DNA from 2 places in the Proteiniborus sp. DW1 genome. Region 2 is predicted to be linked to the other one. Evidence: riboswitches for the same ligand, from Rfam matches in the RefSeq annotation. Region 2 holds a riboswitch; the other holds the start of a gene.

Region 1 (4,908 bases), on a different contig from region 2:
GAAAGGGTGATATAGATGGAGTATTTTGCGCCTCCTTTAGCCAGTCTAATAGAAGAATTTTCAAAACTACCTGGTATAGGCAGAAAAACAGCTCAAAGGCTTGCGTTTTATGTGCTAAACATGAATGCCGATGATGTAAATGAGCTTGCAAATGCCATAGTAAATGCCAAGAGAAATATTAAGTATTGTAGCATATGTAGTAATCTTACAGATACAGATCCATGCTTTATTTGTAGCAATACTAACAGAGATCAAACTACAATATGTGTTGTAGAAGACCCAAGAGATGTTATAGCCTTAGAGAAAACTAAGGAATTTCAAGGATTATATCACGTTTTACATGGAAGCATATCACCAATGGAAGGAATAGGCCCAGAGGATATAAAGATAAAAGAGCTTCTTCAAAGGATAAGAGAGCTAGATGTAGCAGAGGTAATATTAGCTACAAATCCTACTATAGAAGGAGAGGCCACAGCCATGTATATATCAAAACTCCTAAAGCCTTTAGGTATAAAAACCACAAGAATAGCTCATGGAATACCAGTAGGCGGAGACTTAGAATATGCAGATGAAGTGACTTTATCAAAGGCATTAGAGGGAAGAAGGGAGATTTAGGCTTTCTTCTTTTTTGTCCCCCTAAAATAAAGTTCTTCAACAAGTAAATAAAGTTCTTCAAAGCAGGAGAAATCTTAGATTAAAATCCAAGAAATCTCCTGTTTTTTTATTCCCTTTTTCTTTCCTCTTACCCTTCAACCAATTGGAATTGCTACAACTTCATTGCCTTATTCCCTTACTCCTTCCCACCTTAATCCTGGTTTCTTTTGAAGAACTTTATTTTCAGGTTACAAAGTTAGGACAGGAAAAAGTAAAAAGTTATAAGGGTTAAGAAAAAAATGAATATTTTTTAAATGTAGAGTTATGTACCTAACTCCAATAGAAATTATGGTATAATATAGGCAAGATTATCTAGTATATTCTAAAACTTTATAAATACATAGCAAATGAAAGGGGATGAGGGTAGTGGTTATAAATAAAAAAGCTTTATCCGAAGAAGATATAAAGATGAAATATATTACCCCTGCAATAGAAAAAGCAGGATGGGATATAAAAACTCAAGTAAGAGCTGAATATAGCTTTACGGACGGAAGAATTATAGTCAGGGGAAATCTTGTAGCCAGAGGGAAAAGAAAAAGAGCAGACTATATTTTAAGCTATAAACCTAATATGCCCCTTGTTATCATAGAAGCAAAAGATAATAATAAACCCATGGGAGCAGGAATGCAACAAGCTCTTAAATATGGAGATATTTTAGATATTCCCTTTATATATAGTTCCAATGGAGATGGATTTATCGAACATGATAATTTTACTGGGAAAGAAAGAGAACTTAGTTTAGAAGAGTTTCCAAGCCCAGATGAGCTATGGGAGAGGTATAAGGCAGGGAAAGGAATCCAAGCTCATGAAGAAAAGATTGTATCAGAAGACTATTTCTTTGATATGAGTGGTAAATTTCCAAGGTATTATCAGAGAGTAGCTATTAATAGAACTATAGAAGCTATATCAAAAGGACAAGATAGAATACTATTAGTTATGGCTACGGGGGAACGTGTCATAATAGTGATGGGTGCAGTTTGTGTTATAAGATCAAGGGTTTTAGGAACTTTAAACAAATATATTTCGTGCATTGCTTAGAGTAACTAGGATTTAGTTGTAGTAAGTAGTGCATGAAGATAAGGGTGTTAGCTATTGAAGAGTTAGTAATTATTTAATATTGATGTTAGTATATAGCTATGGACACTAAATAAGATTTTATATATACTAACAACCTAGGAAGGAAGTGTCCATAAAATGTCTAAGAGGAAAACATATACAAATGAATTTAAAACAATGATTTCTGAACTAGTATTATCAGGAAAAACACCTAAAGAGGTAGCCAGTGAATATAGCTTAAGTGAAACAGCAGTACGCAATTGGACTAAGAAGAAAGCTCCAATTAATGCAGTAGAAGGATATACTACAAACCTTGAGGAAATTAACAGAATGAGAAAAGAAAATGCTAGGCTCAAGGAGGAAAATGAAATATTAAAAAAGGCTATGGCTATATACGCAAAGAAATAAATCCTGATATACAGTTAGATATAATTTAAGAAATTCTACTATACACCCATAGATACTATGTGTAAGGTACTTAAATATCCCAAAAGTACCTACTATGACAAGCAAAAGGAAAAACCAGAAAACAAGTGGAAACCTATTAATAAAAAGCTTCAAGATGATATTTTAAAAATCTACAATGATAATAATAAAATCTACGGTGCCCCTAAGATTCGAGAGGAATTAAAAGCTATTAGATACGTGAGCATTAGTCTCAAACGAGTCCAAAGGCACATGAAAAAACTTGGTATTAGGAGCAGAATTAGTACCATAAAAAATTCTCTAACAATACTTCTATGTTAGAGAGTATTAAAAATGCTTATAATAGTAATATAGCTATTTATGCAGAAAGTGGAGGCTATATGTATTTAGGTTCAACTATTGAAGGAAAAGATATGGTCAATATTTTTGATTATAAAAGTTAACTAACTAGTAGACTGCAGAACTTTGGATATATAAAACTAGTAGCAAATAAGGATAATATGCTATGTAAAAAGGAAGAATCTATCAATGCCCATGAATTCCACTATACCAAAAGTGATTTTGATGGGGATGACTTTACTGCAATAAAAAAATCTACAGGAAAAGAAAGAAAATGTATAATAGCAAATGACAATGTATTTGCAGGGTGTTCACACCTACATCTGTGAGGTAATATTGACTTTGCTAAAAACCATATAAAAACATGTAAAAATTTTTCTTTATTGTAATTTAATAAAGACTATGTTATTATATTCAATAATTGAATATTAATTATTTAGGTTCATAAGATTAATAGGGAAATGGGTTTAAGTCCCATGCAGCCCCCGCTACTGTAATTGATGACGAAATCAACGTATATACCACTGGAGAAATCTGGGAAGGTGTTGATTAGGATGATTCATAAGCCAGAAGACCTGCCTATATAAGTTGTAAGCAACCTTCGGAGGGAAGGAGAGCGATATTTTTATGCATATTTAACATATATATTTATGAAAATATTAGATTCCCTGAGGTTACTTAGGGAATTTTTTTATGACCTAACCCAAGACTTTGAGAAAAAGGAGTATTTATTAGGATGATTTTAGGAGAAGAAAAGAACGTTAGAAGGAAATTAAATAAAATAAATCCAGAAGATACAATGGTTAGCCTTTTTATCATTCTATTTTACATATCATCAATAAAAACTTATAGACTACTAGTTGTAACTGGGATATTAGTTATTATGTACTCTCTTATAACTTGTGAGGATAGATCTTTTATTAGGTTAACCAAACCAGTGATACCCTTTGTTCTACTTATGCTCTTGCCAATAATAATACGATTAATTGTATATAGAAGCCTAGAAGATATTGATTTTACAATGATCATTGTATGTAAAGTTTTAATCTCCTCTATATTGCTAGGTACAATAGTTTCTAAGCATTCAGCTTTATATATGGTTGATGGGATATTAAACATTGGTTTACCACAGATATTTAACAGAATACTAGCTCTTACCTTTAGATATTTTCATATGATTGATGAGGATATAAAGAAAGGTAATAAGGCATTAATCAGTAGAGGAATTAATGAAAGAAAAGGATTATCTTCCCTTAGTATTTTTGGAGAATGGATAGGAGGATTTTTCCTTAAAAGCAGCAATCATAGCGATATGGTTTTCAATGCTATGAAGTCTAGAGGATTTCAAGGAGAGGCAAGAAATAAGAAGTTTAATAACAAGGAATTAATTCTTAAATCTTCTATGTTAGCCCTCTTTTTATTAGCAATTCTAGTTATTGATAGGAAGGTGTAAAATGGCAGTAAAAATTGAAAATTTAAGTTTCTTGTATCCAAACTCCCGAAGGGGCCTAGAGGATGTTAATTTAAATATAAAAGCTGGTAGAAAAACAGCAATATTAGGTGTAAATGGTAGTGGTAAATCAACTCTACTCTATCACTTAAATGGTATTAGTCTAGCTCAGACAGGCTCAGTGGAAGTATTAAAAAGGTACTACTTCATCAGCAGGAAAAAGTCTTATGTGTACTGGGCTTTGTAGAATATTTAAAGAAGACGGATATAAGGTATATCCTTTTAAGTCCCAAAACATGAGCTCTAAATTTTATATAACAGAAGAAGGGAAAAAAATATCAGTGGCACAAGCTTTACAAGCCAGGGCAGCAGGACTTAAACCAAGTCATCATATGAATCCTATACTACTCATACCAAACTCAGATAGGTAGTTGTAAATGGGGAAGAAAGAGAAAATATGGCTGCAAGGGATTATTTTAAATTTAGACCTAGATTAAAGAAAATGATCATGGAAAAGCACAATGAAATTCAATCAAATAACGATATTGTGGTTATCGAAGGGGCAGGTAGCCCAGCTGAAATTAACTTAAAAAAGAATGATATCGTAAATATGGGAATGGCAGAAATTGCGGATGCTCCAGTCTTATTAGTCACAGATATAGATAGAGGAGGCGCATTTGCTGCACTTTATGGGACTGTTATGCTTTTAGAGCCTCATGAAAGAGCTAGGATCAAAGGCCTTATTATCAATAAATTTAGAGGTGATAAAACATTACTTGAACCGGGAATTAAGATGATAGAAGATCTATTAAATATACCAGTAGTTGGTGTCATCCCTTATATTTCATTGGACTTAATAGACGAGGACTCCTTAATCGATAGAAACAAAAGCCCAAAAGCAGAAGAACAAAGCTTTGAAGAGGAAGAGTTGGAGCTAAATAAACTTAGCAATGGTATAAGGGCTAATATGGATATGGAATATA
Region 2 (4,908 bases):
GATAAAATTTGAAATTATCATTATTATACCTATTGATATAAAAGGAAATATTTTATTTACAACCATAGCTAGCCCTGTTACACCACCTGTAGCCAGATTTGCAGGAATTAAAAAATAATATAAGCCTGATGCCATTATTAAAATACCAAGATTAATGATTAAAAATCTCTCTATATTGGCTCTCATATTCAATTCTCCACAAATTATTATATTTCAAGGTTTCAGTTAACACAGCTCCTATGCCTATAGGACTCTTTGCTATAGATATGCCGCAATCTGTCATTACTCTAACTTTCTCTTCTGCAGTTCCCTTCCCTCCCGAAATAATGGCACCAGCATGACCCATACGTTTTCCTTTAGGGGCTGTTTTTCCACTAATAAATCCCACGACCGGCTTTATCATGTTTTCTTTAACCCAAAGTGCCGCCTTCTCTTCTGCAGTTCCTCCAATTTCTCCTATCATAACAACTGCGTCTGTTTCATCATCTTTGTTAAATGCCTCTAGAACATCAACGAAGTCCGTCCCATTAATAGGGTCACCACCAATTCCTACGACTGTAGACTGCCCTATTCCTCTTTGAGACAGCTGATAAGCAGCCTCATAGGTTAGTGTTCCAGAACGGGATACTACTCCTATTCTTCCTTTTCTATGAATATACCCTGGCATAATTCCAATTTTGCATTCTCCTGGTGTAATAATTCCTGGGCAATTTGGTCCAATTAACCTAGTTTTCTTACCTTCTAAATACCTTTTGACTATTATCATATCGTTTATAGGTATATGCTCTGTAATGCAGATTACTATCTCTAGTTCAGCATCTATAGCTTCCAGAATAGCATCCTTTGCGAACTTAGCAGGGACATATATTACAGAAGCTGTGGCATTGGTTTCACAAGCTGCTTCCTTTACTGTATCAAATACAGGTATATTCCCTGCTTTTGTCCCCCCTTTACCTGGAGTAACTCCTCCAACTATTTGTGTACCATATTCAAGCATTTGCCTAGTATGATACAATGCTGTTTTTCCAGTTATACCTTGCACTATTACTTTTGTATGCTTATCTACCCATATACTCATTACAATCCCTTCCCTTTCATATTAGTTAGCTCTACTATCTTTCTAGCACCTTCATCCATAGTTGCAACAGTTACTATATCTAGATTAGAATTATCTAGTATTTCTCTGCCTATTTCTACATTTGTCCCTTCTAAGCGTACTACTAAAGGAACATTTAATCCTGCTTCATTAGCTGCATTTACTATTCCTCTAGCAATGACATCACATTTCAGTATGCCTCCAAAAATATTAACAAAGACTCCTCTGACACGATTATCTGATAAGATTATCTTAAAAGCGTTAGTAACCTTTTCCTCTGACGCTCCTCCCCCAACATCAAGAAAGTTAGCTGGTTCTCCTCCATATGTCTTTATAATATCCATAGTAGCCATTGCTAGACCCGCACCATTTACTAAGAAGCCAATATATCCATCTAATGGAATATATGATAAATCATATTTTGAATCCTCAATTTCCTTTTTGTCTTCTTCGTTTAAATCTCTATATTCTAGCAGTTCTTCATTTCTATATAAACTATTATCATCAAAATTTAACTTTGCATCTAATGCAACTACTTTACCTTCCTTTGTTATTACCAGAGGGTTTATTTCAGCTAAGGTACAATCTTTTTCGATAAAACATCTATATAAATTCTTAAATATTTTTACTAAATCATTTGTCAAGGCTTCAGGTATATTAATATTTATGCATAGTCTTCTAACTTGAAAATCAGACAGGCCTATTAGAGGGTCTATTACTTCCTTAAAAATTTTATTTGGTGATTTTAATGACACCTCCTCTATATCTGTCCCACCTTCCTCCGAAGCTATTATAACTACCCTAGATGCCTCTCTGTCTAATGTTAATCCTACATAATATTCTTTGTCTATATCACAACCTTCTTCTATTAAAAGAGCTTTTATTTCTCTTCCTTCTGAACTAGTTTGAGGGGTCACTAACCTTTTACCTAATAATTCCTTTGAATATGCTACGACTTCTTCTATGCTTTTAGCTATTTTTACTCCTCCTGCTTTTCCTCTTCCTCCAGCATGAATTTGAACCTTTACTACTGCTATATCGCTTTCAATTCTCCAAGCAGCCCTTTCAACATCCTCTACCCTATGAATGACTCCTCCTCTAGGTACTGGTATTTCGTAATTCTTTAGTATTTCTTTAGCTTGATATTCATGAATATTCATTTTTTAGCCCCCTTACTTTATACCTTGAATAAAATATTTGTGAATATAATCTTAAAAAGTAGTGCAAAGGGATATGCTGCTCCATAGTATACTGTCACATCATCACTATCTGTTACTTCCATTGAAGCCGCTAGACCAGGCGTACTGGTCATAGCTCCGCATATGCCTCCTAAAAGCTATATAGTATTTAGCTTTATTATCCTCTTTCCAACAATATACCCTATTAGTATACTGAAAATTGATGTAGTCGCTCCCACTAATAATAGTTGAGCTCCTAGTGTCTTAATTAAATTTATGGCACTATAGCCATAGTTGAGCCTTACTATAGCAAGAAACATGTTTAGGCAAATATCCCTTACTGTAGATAATTGGTTTTTGTTCATACAGAGGCTTAGATGTCCAAGCTTTTTAATACTACCCAACCCTAATGCTACAATAAGTACTCCTCCTGTAGAGCCTAGAGAACCTGTAAAACTTCCCTAAATATTGAGAAATAAAAGTAAAATGGGATTTGTTACAAGTTTCGTAAAATTCAAATGTCATCCCTCCAAATAAAATAACTCAGCGAAATTTGCTGAGTTTATTACACATGAGTTATTGCACAATAAAAAAACCTTTCTTATAAATAGAAAGGGCATTATTAGTGCATAGCAGAACAAATAGAATATAAGTTCTACTATCAAATAACACCTCCTCATCCTCGTGAGTAATAAACAGCGCTGTTACCATTGGCAGGTCTCCTGACTTAGGAATGACAAACCTTACACCTTCCCATACATATTGTACAGTGGTATCTGTAAAGTTCTATCCATTACAGTGGCGGGACCGTGTCGGAATTTCACCGAGCTTCCCTTTTAAGTAATTTTATGAATAAAATTACACCAATAGCCACAATATTCAATTTTTCACTCCAATTTCAATTAGAATATATCATCTCTAATTCTTGTTGTCAACATTTCTTTATTCCCTTCTTATTAGCAGCATTTTTTATTCCTACAAAACGGCCCATAAACAATGAATAAATCCCTTTATCTTGGCAAAGGGATTTATTTATTGTAATCTTAATCCATTATTACAAATACTTCATTATTTCCTGTACACTAAATCTTCTCCTCTATACTTCCCTCTATTTGAAAATATACCTTTCTAAGCTCCTCCAGTTGTTCCTTTGTAGCAGCCCAGTATCCCCTTTCTTTAGCCTCTAGCATTCTTTCTAATATATCTAAATATGCACATCTGTTGTTTTCTTTCATTCTTTCACGCATATCCTCATCTGATATATAAGTAGAATACAAGCTATCAAATATCCAGCTTTTTACTTCATTTGTTGTAGATGAAAGACCTATTAGATTCTCAAATATTTTTTCTATCTTTTGAACACCATGATATTTGTTTTGAAGCATTCCTTCTATCCATTTAGGATTTAATAATCTGGTCCTTATACCTCGTTCTATAGACTTTTCTACACTATCAGTTTCTATTTTCTCTCCAGTAGTATCATTGATATATATCTTTGCCTTTTCTCCCTTAGTTACTTCAACCGCCTTAGCTAGTCCACCAAAATGCCCATAAAAATCATCTAAATCTGTAACCTCATATCCATGGTAGCTTCTTATTTGAGATACTATATCTACTTTAGATAGCATATCCTCAAATAAACCTTTTACTTTTTTCCCCCTATAATTTTTTGTATATACATTTCCTGTGTTTTGTATGAAAAGATTTCCTATTTGTTCTTCCATGTTCCAGTTCTTTGTTTCTATTAGCTTAGTCACTCCATTACCATATTCTCCTTCTCTAGGTCCAAATAGCCTAGCATATGATAATTCCTCTGCCTCCTCCTCTGAATAGCCTTGTTCAATAAGCTTTTTATATAGCTTTTTACTGTTGGCCTTGAAGTAGTTTAATTCATCAGACTCCTCTAAAAAATAAACCTCTCTAAAAATATTATTTAGCTCATCAACCATATTTGGGAACATATCTCTAAAAAAGCCAGACATATCAATAGTTATATCTATTCTAGGTCTGCCTAACTCCTCAATAGGAATAATTTCATATTGAAAACCAAACTGGCTTTTGTTTTTCAATATTCGCACTCCTAAATAGCTTAAAATCTGTCCTAATGTCTCTCCTTGGGTTCTTGATGTTTCTATTCCCCAAAGAACAATAGCTACATTGTTAGGATAAGTGTCATTCTCCTTCATATACTTTTCTATAGTATTTTCTGCTATTCTCCATCCTCTTTCATAGGCAACCTCAGTAGGGACTAAATGGGGATTAAATTGGTATAGATTATACCCTGTAGGAAGTACCTCCGGATTTCTGAATACATCTCCGCAAAGCTTTGCTGGCAAATATTCACCATTTAATACCTTAAGCAGGCCCTTCATTTCGTTACACTGCTTTGCATTATCCATGCATTTTTTCCCGTACTCTAAGGTGTCGATATATATACTGTCTAAATCTTTGCCTTCTAAAAAATCATCTACTATTTCAGAAGCTCTTTCATCCAGTCTTTTCAGTATATCAATATTATTAGCCTGTAAAAGCTTATCATAGTCTAAGCCTTCATGTTCACATACTATTCTTTTTAGAGATTTAACTTCTGCTCTGTCATATCTTAATATAAACTTCATATACTCTACTGCTTCC

What was found. Region 2 has a riboswitch for cobalamin ahead of DW1_RS15105 (hypothetical protein). Riboswitches for the same ligand answer to the same signal wherever they lie in the genome.
Region 1: another riboswitch for cobalamin. It lies ahead of DW1_RS06235 (energy-coupling factor transporter transmembrane component T family protein); the one in region 2 lies ahead of DW1_RS15105 (hypothetical protein).

Annotation. Positions count from the first base shown of each region.
Region 1 is NZ_FMDO01000028.1:78,403-83,310, forward strand. Features, by position in the region: gene recR (recombination mediator RecR) at 16-615, shown strand; gene DW1_RS06215 (type I restriction enzyme HsdR N-terminal domain-containing protein) at 1,021-1,692, shown strand; gene DW1_RS06220 (transposase) at 1,849-2,118, shown strand; gene DW1_RS06225 (IS3 family transposase) at 2,176-2,457, shown strand; gene DW1_RS06230 (hypothetical protein) at 2,451-2,579, shown strand; gene DW1_RS15510 (hypothetical protein) at 2,637-2,804, shown strand; cobalamin riboswitch at 2,897-3,073, shown strand; gene DW1_RS06235 (energy-coupling factor transporter transmembrane component T family protein) at 3,212-3,928, shown strand; gene DW1_RS06240 (ATP-binding cassette domain-containing protein) at 3,930-4,172, shown strand; partial or broken gene DW1_RS06245 (cobyric acid synthase) at 4,153-4,808, shown strand.
Region 2 is NZ_FMDO01000007.1:309,523-314,430, reverse strand. Features, by position in the region: gene DW1_RS02795 (YitT family protein) at 1-186, opposite strand, end outside; gene sucD (succinate--CoA ligase subunit alpha) at 152-1,078, opposite strand; gene sucC (ADP-forming succinate--CoA ligase subunit beta) at 1,078-2,256, opposite strand; partial or broken gene DW1_RS15105 (hypothetical protein) at 2,274-2,708, opposite strand; cobalamin riboswitch at 2,969-3,157, opposite strand; gene DW1_RS02770 (cobaltochelatase subunit CobN) at 3,357-4,908, opposite strand, start outside.